3 regions of the Rhizobium sp. rho-13.1 genome follow, and region 1 is predicted to be linked to each of the others. Evidence: predicted binding sites of a transcription regulator. Region 1 holds the regulator's gene; each other region holds the start of a gene.

Region 1 (5,347 bases):
CCAGATCAGTCTCCCTACTGCACATACCACCAGAAGTTGGCGTACCAGCCAGTTCACGAGCGCCGTCGCGCCGCCCGCTAAGCCGGGTAAAAACGACAACAGAGAACGGGCCGCGAGGCCCGTTTTGCGTTTCAGGTTTTGATGGCCCAGAAACGTGTCAGGGATGCAAACTCGCACCTTTGACGATCTTGTCCACGAGCTTCTTTTCGGCCCGCAGCGCGATGCCGACCAGCCTGGCGGTGTCGGGACCGAACTCGAGGAATACGGCCCGGTTGGCGGCATCGTGACCTGTCGCGAACATTTCTTCGATATAGGCCGATACTCGCGCCTGGCGTTCCAGCGCGCGCTTGTGGATAGTCCTTAGCACGTCCTGATCCGCCACAAGCACGACCATCGGCTGAACGCTCATGGGACTGTAGACATGGCCGAGAGCATCCCGGTATGCTTCGCCGATGATTTCCGGCGACTGGGCAGTGATCCCGCTCACAAGGAAGGCCGTGACGTTGAGCTTCTGCCAGGTAGCGAGGTCATGGCGGATGACAATCGCGATTTTGGTATCGAACATGTACAAGAACTCCATGGAAGGCATCGAAAGAACCGATCGAATAGCGCCTGCCCATGCCCTCGGTCTTGAACGTTCGTGCAAGATCGGTTTTCGCGACGGATTGAGCATCGCCGCGTCCAGCCACGGCATCGAGCGCATGGAAGCGCGCTTTCACGGCAACGGCTTTTCGCCGCACAGACATGACACATATGCACTGGGTCTGACCCTCCGTGGTGTCCAGACGTTCCGCTATCGCGGCGCGGAGCGCTTTAGCCGTCCCGGCAACGTGATCGTTCTGCATCCCGATGAAGTCCACGATGGCGCGGCAGGCACCGACGACGGACTGATCTACCGGATGCTCTATTTGCCGCCCGCGGTGGTCGGCCTCCTCGAGGTGGGCAATCGGGCCCTGCCCTTCGTCCGCGATCCCGTCGTGACTGACGCTGGCCTATTGTCTGCGCTGGCGGACGTCCTTTCGGATCTCGACCATGCGCCGAACGATCTGGCGATGGACGACGCGGTTGCGCGGCTGACGGCGGGACTCTTCCGACAGGCCGACGACCCGAGGAAAGCACCCACGAGAATCGATCGCCCAGCTGTCCTGCTGGCGCGTGATTTTTTGACCGAGCATTGCGAAGAGGGTGTCAGTTCCGAAACGTTGGAGGCGATCAGCGGTCTGGACCGTTACGAACTGTCGCGGCAGTTCCGGCGGGCCTTCGGCACCAGTCCGCACCGTTATCTCGTGATGCGTCGTCTTGACCGAGCCAAGCGGCTGCTAGGTGCCGGCTATGGCCTTGCCGGAGCCGCTGCAGAAGCGGGGTTTGCCGATCAGGCACATTTTACCCGCCATTTCCGGGCCGCCTTCGGTATGACCCCGGGCAGATGGCTGGCAATGCATGATTGCCAACCCTAGTAGTGTCAGCCCGCTAAATGCACCGACTGGATGGCACCGGCACCATCATCGGCGCCTGCACTCCAGCCTCAGACTTCCATGGAATAGCCGGCGCCGCGCACGGTGCGGATGACGTCCTGCATGTTGGAAAAATTCAGGGCCTTGCGCAGCCGGCCGACATGCACGTCAACGGTGCGTTCGTCGACGTAGATGTCATGGCCCCAGACGCCGTCGAGCAGCTGCGAGCGGGAAAACACCCGGCTTGGCGATGCCATCAGGAATTCCAGCAGGCGGAACTCCGTCGGGCCGAGGCGAACCTCGCGGCTCTTGCGATGTACCCGGTGCGTCTCGCGGTCGAGTTCGATGTCGCCGCAACGAAGGACGCTGGACAGCACCTCCGGGCGGGCGCGGCGCAGCATGGCGCGGACACGGGCCATCAGTTCCGGCGTCGAGAACGGCTTGACGACATAGTCGTCTGCACCGGTGGAAAGGCCACGGACGCGCTCACTTTCTTCGCCACGCGCCGTCAGCATGATGATCGGCAGACGTTCGGTCTCCGGCTTCATGCGCAGGCGGCGGCAAAGTTCGATGCCGGAAACACCCGGCAGCATCCAGTCGAGGATCAGGAGATCCGGAATGCGCTCCTGCAAGCGCATCTCGGCTTCATCGCCCCTCAGGATCGTATCGACTTCGAAACCTTCTGCTTCAAGGTTATAGCGCAGCAGCACGCTCAGCGCTTCTTCATCTTCTACGACGGCAACTCTCGGAACCATGGGGCCCGCTCTCCTTCAAAAACCCTTCAGGCCTATTCCGTCATGGCGCCGACGGTATTGGCAGTATCGTCCTTCGGGCGGTCGCCCTCAGGCAATGCACCGGTCGCCATGTAGAAAATCGTCTCGGCGATGTTGGTGGCGTGGTCGCCGATGCGCTCGATGTTCTTGGCGCAGAACAGCAGATGCGTGCAGGTGGTGATGTTGCGCGGATCTTCCATCATGTAGGTCAGCATCTCGCGGAACAGCGAGGTATACATCGCGTCGATTTCCTCGTCGCGCTCGCGGATGGAGACCGCCTTGTCGGGCGAGCGGGTCGTGTAGACGTCGAGAACTTCCTTCAACTGGACGAGCGCCAGTTCGGACAGATGCTCGATGCCGCGTGCCAGGCTGCGCGGTACGCCGGTGCCCTGCACGGCGATAACGCGCTTGGCCGTGTTCTTGCCGAGGTCGCCGACGCGTTCCAGATCGGCGGCGATCCGGATCGAGCCCATGATTTCGCGCAGGTCGGCAGCCATCGGCTGGCGGCGGGCAATCGTCAGGATCGCCTTGTCGCCGACTTCGCGCTCGGCATGATCGAGGATCGTATCGTCAGAGATGACCTTCTGAGCCAGCCCGACATCGCCATTGACCAGCGCGCGGACGGATTCACCGACCATCTGCTCGGCAAGGCCGCCCATCTCGGAGATGCGCCGCGTCAGGAATTTCAAATCTTCGTCGTAGGCGGAATGAATGTGTGTCGAAACCATTTTCTATCCTCAAATTGAAAGGCGTCACGGAACGTAGGTCTGCTCGGCGCGGCGACGGCAACGGGTTTCGCCTTTTCGAGGCCCTTTTTGATATCGGCCTAATGCTCGCCCTTTTATGTCAGCCCAATGAAACAATTATGACAATCGAAATCATTGAATTAATTCAATTTTCGCAGCCTCGAATAAGGTGTCACCGGGTTATTCAGAAGCGCACCGTGAAATCCGTGCCGCGGCCGACTTCGGATTTGACGATCAGCCTGGCCCGGTGACGGGTCAGGATGTGCTTGACGATGGCGAGCCCGAGGCCTGTGCCCTTCTTGGACCGGCTGTTTTCGACGCTGACGCGATAAAACCGCTCGGTCAGGCGCGGCACGTGTTCGGCCGGAATTCCGCCGCCGCTGTCGGACACGGTGACCTCCACAGGCTCGCCGGGCTTGTTGCGCAACGTCACGTCGACGCGCTTGCCCTCCTGACCGTACTTGCAGGCATTCTCGATCAGGTTTTCGAACACCTGCACCAGTTCGTCGCGATCACCGGTCACCTCCGCCTTGCCTGACGGCATATGCAAATTGATAGTGACATCGAGATCCATCGCCAGCGGCACCAGCGCATCGCGCACATGGCCAAGCAGCGGCACGAGATCGACCTTCTGGTCCGGCGCCAGATGGGACTTCAACTCGAGCCGCGACAGCGACAGGAGATCGTCGACCAGCCGGCTCATGCGGGTCGCCTGATCGAACATGATCGCCAGAAAGCGCTCCTGCGCCTTGGGATCGTTGCGCGCTGGCCCCTGGATGGTCTCGATGAAGCCGCGCAGCGAGGCCAGTGGCGTGCGCAACTCATGGCTGGCGTTGGCGACGAAATCCGACCGCATGCGGTCGATATGACGCAACTCCGAGACGTCGCGAAACGACAGCAGGAAGAATGTCTGGTTGCCGAGATCGGAGAGCGCCAGCTCGACAGGCGCAATCCGCACTATGAAGACACGCTCCGACGGCAGACGCTCGGAATGCTCGATCTGGTTGGGCACGCCGGTGGCAATCGTTTCCCGCACCATGTCGAGAATGCCGGGCGAGCGCAGCTTTGCCGACAGGTGGGCGCCAATCGGGAAGAGGTCGAGCGCCCTCTCTGCTGCAGGGTTCTGATAGAACACCGACGCCTCGCGATCCAGCACCAGAACTGGCATGTCGAGACCAGCCAGGCCTGCGGTCATCGGCCTCAGGACTGCCGCCAGATCTACCGGGGCCGGCTCGACTTTCGCCGGCTGCGCCCTGCGCGCCACCAGGGGTGCGCGCAGCAGGGCAACGGCAACCACGACCAGCAGCACGGCGAGGATGGCCACCACGTCGGTACCCTCCGCCATGGCCAGAATGGCAACCAGCACGGCCAGAATCAGGATCGCTCTTTCCTGCTTCAAGCGCTGCCCGAGCCGATTTAAAATTGATGTATTCTCTTCCAACGCCGCCGGTCCGATTCTACGTCCACACGTCTAAGACTCGGACTGATATAGCAAATTCATGACAGAAGTTTTCAGCACTATCCACAGTCGTGGAACCCTTGGGCTCCCTCGCCAGTCATAGTCGGCGGAAGGCTTGAAATGACACAGTAAATATGTGTCTTCTGAGCCGGTTTATAATTTTTACGAACTGAGCCCCTGATGGCAAATACAGGCCAATGGCCCGAGGAGGATCTATGGGAGACGAAGTCGAAAGCCGCATGGTCGAGCTGGAGCTGCACGGCAAACGGCGTATCTTCGACGTCGACGACCCCGTTCTGCCCGACTGGGTCGCAGACAAGGCGCTGTCGTCCGGCCACTTTCCTTATAAGAAAAAGCTGAAAAGCAGCGAATACATGGACGATCTGAAAGCGCTTCAGATCGAACTCGTGAAGGTCCAGTTCTGGCTGCAGGCGACGGGCAAGCGGATCATGGCCATTTTCGAGGGCCGGGATGCTGCCGGCAAGGGCGGTGCGATCTTTGCGACCTCCGCCCACATGAACCCACGCCTCGCGCGGGTCGTGGCACTCAGCAAGCCGAACGACCGCGAAGCCGGGCAATGGTATTTCCAGCGTTACGTGGACCAATTCCCGACATCGGGCGAATTCGTCCTGTTCGACCGCTCCTGGTACAACCGCGCCGGGGTCGAGCCGGTGATGGGGTTTTGCACGCCGGAGCAGTACGAGCAGTTCCTTCACCAGGCGCCGCAGATGGAGAAAATCGTCGAGCATGAGGGCATCATGTTCTTCAAGTTCTACCTCGACATCGGCCGGGAAATGCAGCTGAAACGCTTTCACGACCGGCGCCACGATCCGCGCAAGGTCTGGAAGCTGTCATCCATGGATATCGCCGCCCTCGACAAGTGGGACGACTACAGCGAAAAGCGCGACCGGATGC
Region 2 (5,347 bases), on a different contig from region 1:
CTGCGACTGCCATCTGCGGGGCAGAAGCAGCAAGCAAGACCGGCAGGAGCAGGGTGGGGAGCAACAGGGCACGAACAAACATGGCGGGCATGTTAGCCCGCCACCGCAGAAGATCAAAACAAATTCGATTGAACGTCATGCCGTCAGAAACCTGGCCGTCGATGTGCCCGCACACGCGGCGCGGGACGACCGACAACCAAACGGCATCCGCAAATCAGCCCTGACGAGCCTTGAAGCGCGGGTTCAGCTTGTTGATGATGTAAACGCGGCCCTTGCGACGAACGAGGCGGTTGTCGCGGTGACGAGCCTTGAGCGACTTGAGCGAATTCTTGATCTTCATTTTTTCGATCCGCGAGGTTTTAGGGGGAATGTCACATTCGCCCGTATCTTTAAACAATCAAAAGCGCGCTCTTGGCGCGCTCTTTTAGGGTGGGGAGCAGATACCGTGTCGCTTTCGCCCTGTCAACCGACTATCCGGGCTTTTTCCCGATGCTACAGGTCATGCACAGACTAAAGAAGTGTCGTGACATGCCCCATCTTGCGGCCGGGCCGGGCTTCGGTCTTGCCGTAGAGATGCACGAGCGTGTTGTCGCGCGCCAGCCAGTCCGGAACAGCGAGGATGTCGTCGCCGATCAGGTTCTGCATGACGCAATCGGCGTGTCGCACAGGATTGCCGAGCGGGAGGCCGGCAACAGCGCGGATGTGCTGCTCGAACTGCGAGACGACACAGGCAGCTTCCGTCCAGTGACCGGAATTGTGCACGCGTGGCGCCATTTCATTGGCAATCAATTGCCCATCGGCCAATACGAAGAACTCGATGCCGATGACGCCGACGTAATCGAGCGCCGTGAGGATAGTTTTGGCGGCGGCTGCAGCGGCTGCCGCGGTTTCCGGCGAGAGCCGGGCTGGCAGCGTCGAGGTGTGCAGAATGCCGTCGCGGTGAACATTTTCGGCCGGATCGTAGCTTTCGATCGTGCCTTCCGGGTTGCGGGCCGCGATAATGGAGACCTCGCGCTCGAAGGCGATGAAGCTTTCGAGAATCAGGGGGACGTTGCCGAGCGCTGCATAGCCGCCTTCCGAACTGTCGGCGAGCGAGCGATAGACGCGCTGCCCCTTGCCGTCGTAGCCCAGCCGGCGCGTCTTCAGCACGCCCTGTCCGCCGAAGTCGGCAAGTGCCGCCTCAAGGTCAGACTGGCTGTCGACGGCATGAAAGCGCGCCGTTGCGACGCCGCAACCATTGAGGAACTGCTTTTCCGTCAGACGGTCCTGCGCCATGGCCAGTGCCTTCGGCGGGGGATAGACGGGCACGCTCAGGGATAGAGATTGTGCGGCAGAGACGGGCACGTTTTCAAATTCATAGGTCACCACGTCCGAGACCGCTGCGAGTTCCGCCAGTGCTGCGGGGTCGTCATAGGCAGCGACGATCTGGCGGTTGGCGACCTGGGCCGCCGGACAATCGGCCTGCGGCTCGAGGATGATGGTGCGGAAGTTCAGTCGGGCTGCGGCCATGGCTAGCATGCGGCCAAGCTGGCCGCCGCCGATGATGCCGATCGTCTGTGTCGTCATAGGTCATCCATCGGGTATTCAGCGACTGCAGCACTCTGGGCAGCCCGCCATGCATCCAGCCGGTCGGCGATATCCTCGTCGTTGAGCGCGAGGACGGCGGCAGCGAGCAGCGCGGCATTGATAGCGCCGGCCCGGCCGATGGCAAGCGTGCCGACAGGAATGCCGGCCGGCATCTGGACGATGGAGAGAAGGCTGTCCTGGCCTGACATGGCTTTCGACTGCACTGGCACGCCGAACACCGGCAGCGATGTCATCGATGCAGCCATGCCGGGGAGGTGGGCTGCGCCGCCGGCGCCGGCGATGATGATCTTGAAGCCCTCGTCGCGCGCGCCCTTGGCAAAGCGTACCAGCCGATCGGGCGTGCGGTGTGCCGAGATAATGCGGGCGTCATACGTGATATCAAGGGCTTCCAAGGTATCGGCCGCATTCTTCATGGTTTCCCAGTCGGACTGACTGCCCATGATAATGGCGACAGGCGGTCTTTCGGTCATGGCGACGCGTCCCCTCAAGCGGTGATGTCCGGAATGATCTGGTCTTCGAGCTTGGTCAGCTTGTCCTTGATGACCAGCTTCTTCTTTTTCATGCGCTGAACACGGAGTTGATCGCAGCCGGTTTCGATCATCGCATTGATAGCGACGTCGAAATCCTCATGTTCCTGGCGCAGGCGCGCCATGATGAGTCTCACGTCGGCTTGATCCTGATCGGGCATGGTGTTCGTCCCCAGTCGTCGTCACGCGGAACCCTTTGGATCCAGCGGTTTAATTTCGCAAGCTCCTATCACCAAATAACGGTAACGGGAAGTTATCCGTGATCATGAATTTGCCCTGTTCAAGTCACTTTTTGGCCTTCGACATTGAAGAATTAGTATGTCACACTATTGTCGTTAAAGCCTAGAACTCCAGCGATGGATGGCTGGGGAAGGCAAGCAGAAGGAAGGTCAAATGACAGTTCAGGCTCATCTTGAATCGCTCCAGAAAAAGCATGTCGCCCTCGAAGAGAAATTGCACTCCGCGATGACCTCCCCCTCAGTGGATGACCGTGAAATCGCGGACATCAAGCGAATGAAGCTGAAAATCAAAGACCAGATCCAGCGTATTGCCACATCGGTACACTGATGCCGTAGCCGCGTTGCGGCCGGATCGGGCAGTCTGCTCCGTCGCGGCTGAAATGCGGACTTTGCACTGAATTGACGAAATTTTGCGCCAACTTCCTTTAACGCAGGGGTTGGCGCAACTGTTTGTGTGAGGTTGCTGAAAGCTTCCGTGCCTTGCGGCCAGCGGTACGGACAGAGCGGCGGGCACGGGGCTCCTCGCAGCTTCGCCCGCGTTCCCGGGCAATAGGGACCTTGCGGTTTTCCGCGACGCTCCCCTTGTCAGCAGGTCCCAACGGATTTACTCACAGACCGGAATGCCGGACTTCGTGTTCCGGCCGGATGCGCCGAATAGGAAGCCTGCATGACCTTGCCCCCAAGCCGCTGCCGTCTGGTTCTCATCGTGCCCGAGATGACCGACATCGCAGAACAGCATGCACTCGTGGCAAAGGCGCTGGAGGGCGGCGACGTCGCCTCTGTCATCATTCCGCAATACGGGCTTAACGAATTCGATTTCCAGAAATCGGCGGAAAAGCTGGTTCCGATCGTTCAGGCCGCCGGTGCCGCAGCCCTCATTGCCGGCGACAGCCGCGTCGCGGCGCGCGCCAAGGCGGATGGGCTGCATATCGCTGCCGATATTGCCGAGTTCACCGAGGCGATGGAAAAGCAGACGGCAAGCTTCATGGTCGGCGGCGGAACGGCCAAGGATCGGCATACCGCGCTGGAAATCGGTGAACTGAGGCCGGACTATATCTTCTTCGGCAAGTTCGACGGCGACTTCAAGCCCGAGGCACATCCGAAAAACGTCGATCTCGGCGAATGGTGGGCATCGATGATCGAGATCCCCTGCATCGTCATGGGCGGCACCGACCCGAACTCCGCGCTCGATGTGGCGCTCGCCGGAGTGGAGTTCGTGGCGTTGAGATCCGCTGTGTTTGCCGACGCCGCACAGGCATCGTCTGTTGTTTCTGCCGTGAATGCCTTGCTGGACGAAAAAGCGCCACGGTTTGAAGATTGATAGCAGTTCATGTCGATCTCGCACCGCTATCATCCGCCCTTGCTGTTTCTGGCGCTCCTCACCGGGTTTGCTGTTCTTCCCCCTATGGCAAGAGCGCAGTCTGCTGCGGACGGGGTCTCGAATTCCCCTAATGTCGGGGCTTTTCCGACCGAGCACATTTTACCATCGAACGAGCCGAAGCCGCAGCCTTTCAAGAAAGGCGGCGAGGCAGCACCTGTGCCTACCGATCCCAAGGCAACCAAGCCTTCGGGTGGCATCGGCGTTCTCGATCGCATGGGCGTAGGCCTGCCGGCGCTTCCGCCGGAAAAGCCTTATACGGGCGTGGTCGACGAGGCCTATGGTGCCTTTCAGCGTGGCTACTATCTCACGGCATTCCAGAAAGCCCTGCCGCGCGCCCAACTCGGTGATCCGGCGGCACAGACGCTGATCGCCGAACTGCTGTCGCAGGGACTGGGCGTCCGGCGCGACAGCAAGAACGCCGCCTTCTGGTATGGCAAGGCAGCGGAAGGCGGAAATCCTACCGCGATGTTCAAATTTGCCCTGGCGCAGATGGAAGGCCGCGATGTCCCGCGTGACCGCAAGTCGGCCGATCAATGGATGAAGAAAGCAGCCGATGCCGGAGAGCCGACGGCGCAGTTCAACTGGGCACAGAGCCTGACTGCCGACAACGCTGGTATAAAGGGCCTCGAGCTGGCATTGCCCTATTACGAAAAGTCTGCCGCCCAAGGCATCGCGGATGCACAATACGCCGTTTCGCAACTCTATATGTCGCTTGAAAGCGTGCCGCCGGAGAAGAAGGCACAGGCGCGCATGTGGCTGGCGCGGGCGGCGAATGCCGGCTTCGACACGGCGCAGCTGGACATGGGGGTCTGGCTGATCAACGGCGTCGGTGGCAAGACCGAGCTCGAAGAAGGCTTCAAGTGGATGAAGGTCGCGGCTTATCGCGGCAATGTGGTGGCGCAGAACAAGCTGGCGCACCTCTATATCAATGGCCTCGGAACGCCGCAGGATGCGGTCGAGGCAGCAAAATGGTACGTCATTTCGCGCCGTGCCGGACTGAAGGATCCCGAACTCGAGGATTTCTATCTCGGTATCGAGGACGACCAGCAAAAGGCCGCGATCAACGCGGCCAACAAATTCCGCAGCGCGCGCTAAGTGCGCTCAAGGCGTCTCGCAGTGTGAGACGCGCGTTTGATACCCCACGTCGTCGTCATTTGCAGCTGGGCCTTGCTCTAGAAAAGCGCGTCTTCGAACAAGTCCTCGTCGTTCGCGGCGGCCGCAGTTTCGACGACATGCAGGATGGCGCCGCTTTGAGCAGGGACGATGTCGTGGTGGACATTGCGTTCCTGCGCCATGGTGTAGACCTTCAGGATCCGGGCTGCGAGCGGCCCGAGGCTGTCGGCAAGGTCGCTGACGTCGGGCTGCTGCGGGCCCGCCATATCGCTCAACGTATCGGCGCAAGTGGCGAGGATCTCGCCGAGATCGTTCTGAAAATCGAGCTTGCTGAGCGACAGGCTGATCTTGGTGGCCACTTCGCGCCCACGCTCGGACAGGATCGCCAGTTCCTTTTCCATGACGTCTGCGCCGGCGCGGATATTGCCGACAGCGCCGCCAAGCCGTTCGTCGAGGCGGCGGGCGTTGGCCTCATGGGTCGAGGCGACGCCATTGCCGGC
Region 3 (5,347 bases), on a different contig from region 1:
CCAGCAGGGTGCGCAAAAAACCCTGCATGTCCGAATTGCGCCGGCCGTGCACCAGGAGCCGGAACCGATGCCGGCCGCGCACCAGCGCCAGCGGCGCTTCCGCCGGCCCGAGAACGGCAATGCCCGGCACGTTGGGCGCGGCGTTGCGCATACCGCGCGCATGGGTTTCGGCATCCTGGCGCGTTTCGGCCGAGACGATGATCGAGGCAAGCCGTCCGAACGGCGGCAGCAGAGCTCTTTCCCGCTCCGAAATCTCGCGTTCGTAAAACGCAGCCGCGTCACCCGAGACGATCGCCTGCATGACGGGATGCTGCGGCTGGTAGGTCTGCAGCAGGCCATGGCTTTTCAGGCCGGTCCGACCGGCGCGGCCGGTGACCTGGCTCAGCAGCTGGAATGTCCGCTCGGCCGCCCGTGGGTCGCCATTGGCAAGCCCGATATCGGCATCGACGATACCGACCAGCGTCATCAGCGGGAAATTGTGGCCCTTCGCCACCAGCTGCGTGCCGATGACGATATCCGCCTCGCCATTGGCGATCGCCTCCAGCTCCAGCCGCAAGCGTTTGACGCCGCCGAGAATATCGGAGGACAGGACGATGGTCCTTGCATCCGGAAAATGCTTCTCCACCTCCTCGGCGACGCGCTCGACACCGGGTCCACAGGCCACGAGATGATCGAAGGTGCCGCACTCCGGGCAGGCTTCCGGCGTCCTCTCCGCATGGCCGCATTGGTGGCACTGCAACTGCTGGCGAAACCTGTGCTCGACCAGCCAGCTGGAGCATTGCGGGCACTGGAAGCGGTGTCCGCAGACGCGGCAGAGGGTCAGCGGCGCATAGCCGCGCCTGTTGAGGAACAGCAGCGCCTGGTGCCCGTCCGCGACCGTCTTTCCAACCGCACGCAACAGCACCGGCGACAGGAAACCGCCGCGATCTGGAGCATGCCGGCGCATATCGACGAGGTGAAGATCCGGCAACGCCGCATCGCCGAAGCGCGTCGGCAGGTGGATGGTGCTGTACCGGCCGCTCTGGCCGTTGACCTGGCTTTCGACCGATGGCGTCGCCGACACCAGCACCACGGGAAAATCGCCGATCCGGGCACGCACCACAGCCATGTCGCGGGCATTGTAGAAGACGCGGTCCTCCTGCTTGTAGGCAGGGTCGTGCTCTTCGTCGACAATGATCAGCCCGAGATCCTCGAACGGCAGGAACAGCGCCGAGCGCGCACCGGCGACCACGCGCACATCCCCCGTTACAGCTTGCCGCCAGACCTTTTCGCGCGTGCGCGGTGCGAGATCGGAATGCCATTCGGCGGGCTTCGATCCGAAGCGCTGCTGGAACCGCTCGAGAAAACTTGCTGTCAGGGCAATTTCCGGCAGCAGGATCAGCACCTGCCGTCCCTGCCGCAAAGTCTCGGCAATCGCCTCGAAATAGACCTCGGTCTTGCCGGACCCGGTGATCCCGTCGATCAGAGATACCGAGAACGTCGCGTTCCTGACCTCGTCGATCACCTCGACTGCCGCCTGCTTCTGCGGCCCCTCCAGCCGGGCAGCGACGAAATCCGGATCCGGCTTGGCAACGACAGGCGGCGGGGTGAGGAAGATGGTCTCGAAAACCCCCTGCTTTACCAGACCGTCGATCACGCTTGTCGACACGCCGGCAGCGTGCGCGAGGCCGCTACGCGTCCACGAAGGCGCGCCGACGGCCATTTCCAGCACGCGGCTTCTGGCCGGTGTCAGCCGGTCGGGTGCGCCGCCGACGAACTTGAGCCCCTCGACCATCGGCTCCGGATCGAAGGCAGCCGGCACGCGCAAGGCCATCCGCGCCACATGACCGGGTGGCGAAAGCGTGTAGGTCGCCACCCAGTCGATGAAGTCGCGCATTTCTTTCGCGAGCGGCGGGCAGTCGAAGACACGGGTGATCGGCCGCAGCTTCTTGGGGTCGACGCCGTTGTCATCGCCACCGTCCCAGACGACGCCGATCACCTGGCGCGGACCCAGCGGCACCTGCACGACCGAACCGGGCTCGACCGCCATACCCTCGGGCACGGCATAGGAATAGGGCCGAGGCGCAGGCATAGGCACCAGAACTGGCACAGTACGCGTCACCGGCGGCACCTTCGCAAGCGCGCCGAACAGATCGGAGGAATCGTTGTTCATTACGGCAGACCATGCCCGGAGTTGGAAAGAAATGAAACCGGCGAATGGTGCCGAATGATCACCAACTTGGGAATGTCGCGTCAGAGCGAATTCGCAACGAGCGGGCGCGGTGCCAGCTCGCTTGTCGGTGACGAAAGCGGCGTGAACTCGGCATCGGCGTCCGCCGCCATGTCATGCACCGTCAGCTTTTCCAGCGCCCTCGTCACTTCGTTGACATCGCCTTCCAGTTGGTCCGGGGATATCAGCTTGCCGACGCGGAAGTCGAAGCGGTCGCCGCGCTTGTTGAGCAGTTCATAAAACACCGTCATGTCGCGGAGTTCGGTGGACCATTTGGCAAACCAGTAGAACAGGCCGGAATTGCGCGCCGACAGATGCACCGGCAGGATCGGCAGATTATATTTTCGTGCCAGCGCGACCGCCGACGTCTTCCACGGCCGCTCGTTCAGCTTGCCATTCGCCCAGTAGGCAATGCGACCGGAGGGAAACAGGACCATTGCCTTGCCTTCCTCGACCGTCTTGTTGGTAAGAACCAGCGTCTCGCGCGTCTTCAGCTTACTCTTGTATTCATCGCGCCATTCGACCGGAATGATCATCTCGGCAAAGCGCGGATTGACACGCACCGCGTCCCGATTGGCAAACACCATCATGTCCGGCCGGCGCGCCTTCATCAGGTCGAAGATCGCCACACCGTCGGCAATGCCGGTCGGATGGTTGCTCACCAGAATGAAGCCGCCGCTGGCCGGAATACGCTCGGCATTCTGGCAGCGGATGTCGAGCTGCAGCAGGTCGCTCATATATTCGAAGGACTGGAATCCGGGAAGCTTGGCGACATCGTCGGCAAAACGGATCGCCTTGTGATAGCGCAGCAGCACGTGCAGGAAGGGACGGATGAGCGGCCAGAAAGGGCTCTTGACGATCTTCTCGCCGCGCTCGGCGATCAGCGTATCGACGATATGGCCGGGCCTTCCCTGCGACACCAGGGCGATGGCGCCGGCAAGCTGTCCGAGGGTCGAGGTAGAATCGCGGCGCGTCATGGAAGGTCCTGCATGCTTATGTCGTGGTTATCGCGGCGTAAGATGATCGAAGCATGACACGCCAGCCGGAACGTTAGCGATTCCATAACTCTCATTGAGGCAAAGTGGCAGCCTAAAATTGGAATTCAAGAGGTTTACCGTGGGCGAGATCCTGATCATGGCCCATCCCCAGCTTCTGGACGAGCGCCAGAAATGGCTGGAGGCGCTCCGCAGCGAGCGCAGGCTATCCGCCCACACGCTGGATGCATATGAGCGCGATACACGCCAGTTCCTGTTTTTCCTCACTGGCCACCTTGCCGGCCCGACCACATTGAAGGACATCCAGGCCCTGCGCCCGGCCGATTTCCGCGCCTTTCTGGCGAACCGCCGCCGCGATGGCGCCGGTGCACGCTCGCTGGGCCGCAATCTCGCCGGATTGCGCTCTCTCCTGCGTTACCTGGAGAAAAAAGGGCTGGTGAACGCTGCCGGTGCCGCTGCCGTCCGCTCGCCGAAGCAACCGAAATCTCTGCCGAAGCCACTGTCCGACAGCCAGGCCATCAATGTCGTCAGCGACGAAGCCCAGATGCACGAGGAACCCTGGATCGCCGCGCGGGACGCCGCCGTGCTGACGCTGCTTTACGGCTGCGGGCTGCGCATCTCGGAAGCGCTCGATCTCATGCCGGACGATCTCCGCCCCGGCGCAACGTCGCTGCGCATCACCGGCAAGGGCAACAAGATGCGCATCGTGCCGCTGCTGGCAGTCGTCGTCGATGCCGTGGAGCGGTACAAGCAGCTCTGCCCCTACGATCTCGACCCGGCCCTGCCGCTGTTTCGCGGCGCTCGCGGCGGAAAGCTGCATCCCGGCCTTATCCAGCGCGGCATGCAGAAACTTCGCAGCGCTTTCAACTTGCCGGAAACGGCAACACCACATGCGCTGCGGCACTCGTTTGCCACCCATCTGCTGGCCGGCGGTGGCGATCTTCGCACCATCCAGGAGCTGCTCGGCCACGCCAGCCTGTCGACGACGCAGGTCTACACCGGCGTCGATTCCGCCCGCCTGCTCGAAGTCTATGACCGCGCCCATCCGCGGGCTTAAACTCCGGTTAACCGAATGCGTTAAGAGAATATCCGCTCCGCGCGGGGTAGAGCAGATGCAGATCCCGTCCGCTGAAAGATCGTCATGACATCAGTCTACCGCCAGAAGACCCGGCCCGCCATCCTTTCGACGCTCGGCAACGCCGGCTTCTGGGCGGCGGCGTCCCTGCCCCTTGCATTCGCCGTCACGCTGGTTGTCACGCTGGCTTCTTTTGCGCCCGCCCATGCCGCAGACGATGCGGCCTGCGGCGGCAGGAACCTGCTTGCCGAACTGCAGAAGAACGATCCGGCGAAATACGCGTCTTTCCTCGCTGACGGTGACAAGGTCGCGAACGGGCGCAGCATTTTCTGGAAGATTGAAAAGCCCGGAGTGAAGACCTCCTGGCTGCTCGGCACCATGCACGTCACCGATCCGCGCGTGCTGGTCATGCCGAAGGGCGCGGCGGAAGCGGACGCCAAGGCCGACACGATCATCGTCGAATCCGACGAAATACTCGATGAAAAGAAGGCGACGATGGCGATCCTCGCCCGCCCGGACCTCACCATGCTCGCCAACGGCGCGACGATCAATTCGCTGCTGCCGGCAGCCGACGCCGCCAAGCTCGAGGCCGGCCTTGCCAAACGCGGCATCACGCTGGGCGCGGTGTCGCATATGCAGCCATGGATGATCTCCAGCGTCGTCGCATTGCCGTCCTGCGAACTCTCGCGCAAAGCCAAGGGCGCACAGTTCCTCGACCAGAAGATCGCCAACGACGCAGCCGCAGCCGGCAAGCAGGTCAAGGGGCTGGAAACGCTCGTCGAGCAGCTTCAGGCCATGGCCGACCTGCCGGCCGCCTTCCACCTGAAGTCGCTGATCGAAACCCTGCAGCTCGGCGACAAGATGAACGACGTCGTCGAGACGATGACCGAACTCTATTTGTCCGGCAATGCCGGGGCGACGATGGCTATGCTGAAGGTCGTCACGCCCGATGGCGAAGACACCGATAGCGACGGCGATTACGCCTCCTTCGAGCAGCGCATCATCCTCGACCGCAACAAGGTCATGGCCGAGCGCGCCGCGCCGATCCTTGCCAACGGCAACGTCTTC

Evidence for each region. The regulator PhoB, encoded in region 1, activates phosphate uptake and scavenging genes when phosphate is short. The targets are predictions, from matches to a motif close to TGTCATNNANCTGTCAT.
Region 2: a site for PhoB is predicted at 2,434-2,450, ahead of EQW76_RS21300 (DUF465 domain-containing protein). Genes of this name have one in related genera too.
Region 3: a site for PhoB is predicted at 3,229-3,245, ahead of EQW76_RS12600 (1-acyl-sn-glycerol-3-phosphate acyltransferase). Genes of this name have one in related genera too.

What each region holds. Positions count from the first base shown of each region.
Region 1 is NZ_SCFL01000002.1:373,567-378,913, reverse strand. It holds gene EQW76_RS08305 (GcrA family cell cycle regulator) at 1-81, shown strand, start outside; gene EQW76_RS08300 (DUF2000 family protein) at 158-565, opposite strand; gene EQW76_RS08295 (AraC family transcriptional regulator) at 579-1,457, shown strand; gene phoB (phosphate regulon transcriptional regulator PhoB) at 1,526-2,209, opposite strand; gene phoU (phosphate signaling complex protein PhoU) at 2,242-2,955, opposite strand; gene phoR (phosphate regulon sensor histidine kinase PhoR) at 3,158-4,414, opposite strand; gene ppk2 (polyphosphate kinase 2) at 4,648-5,347, shown strand, end outside.
Region 2 is NZ_SCFL01000011.1:115,518-120,864, reverse strand. It holds gene EQW76_RS21325 (hypothetical protein) at 1-91, opposite strand, end outside; gene ykgO (type B 50S ribosomal protein L36) at 215-340, opposite strand; gene EQW76_RS21315 (5-(carboxyamino)imidazole ribonucleotide synthase) at 511-1,566, opposite strand; gene purE (5-(carboxyamino)imidazole ribonucleotide mutase) at 1,563-2,057, opposite strand; gene EQW76_RS21305 (DUF465 domain-containing protein) at 2,072-2,275, opposite strand; gene EQW76_RS21300 (DUF465 domain-containing protein) at 2,508-2,681, shown strand; gene EQW76_RS21295 (thiamine phosphate synthase) at 3,021-3,674, shown strand; gene EQW76_RS21290 (tetratricopeptide repeat protein) at 3,684-4,829, shown strand; gene EQW76_RS21285 (chemotaxis protein) at 4,907-5,347, opposite strand, start outside.
Region 3 is NZ_SCFL01000003.1:278,883-284,229, reverse strand. It holds gene EQW76_RS12605 (primosomal protein N') at 1-2,152, opposite strand, end outside; gene EQW76_RS12600 (1-acyl-sn-glycerol-3-phosphate acyltransferase) at 2,233-3,186, opposite strand; gene EQW76_RS12595 (tyrosine recombinase XerC) at 3,326-4,261, shown strand; gene EQW76_RS12590 (TraB/GumN family protein) at 4,346-5,347, shown strand, end outside.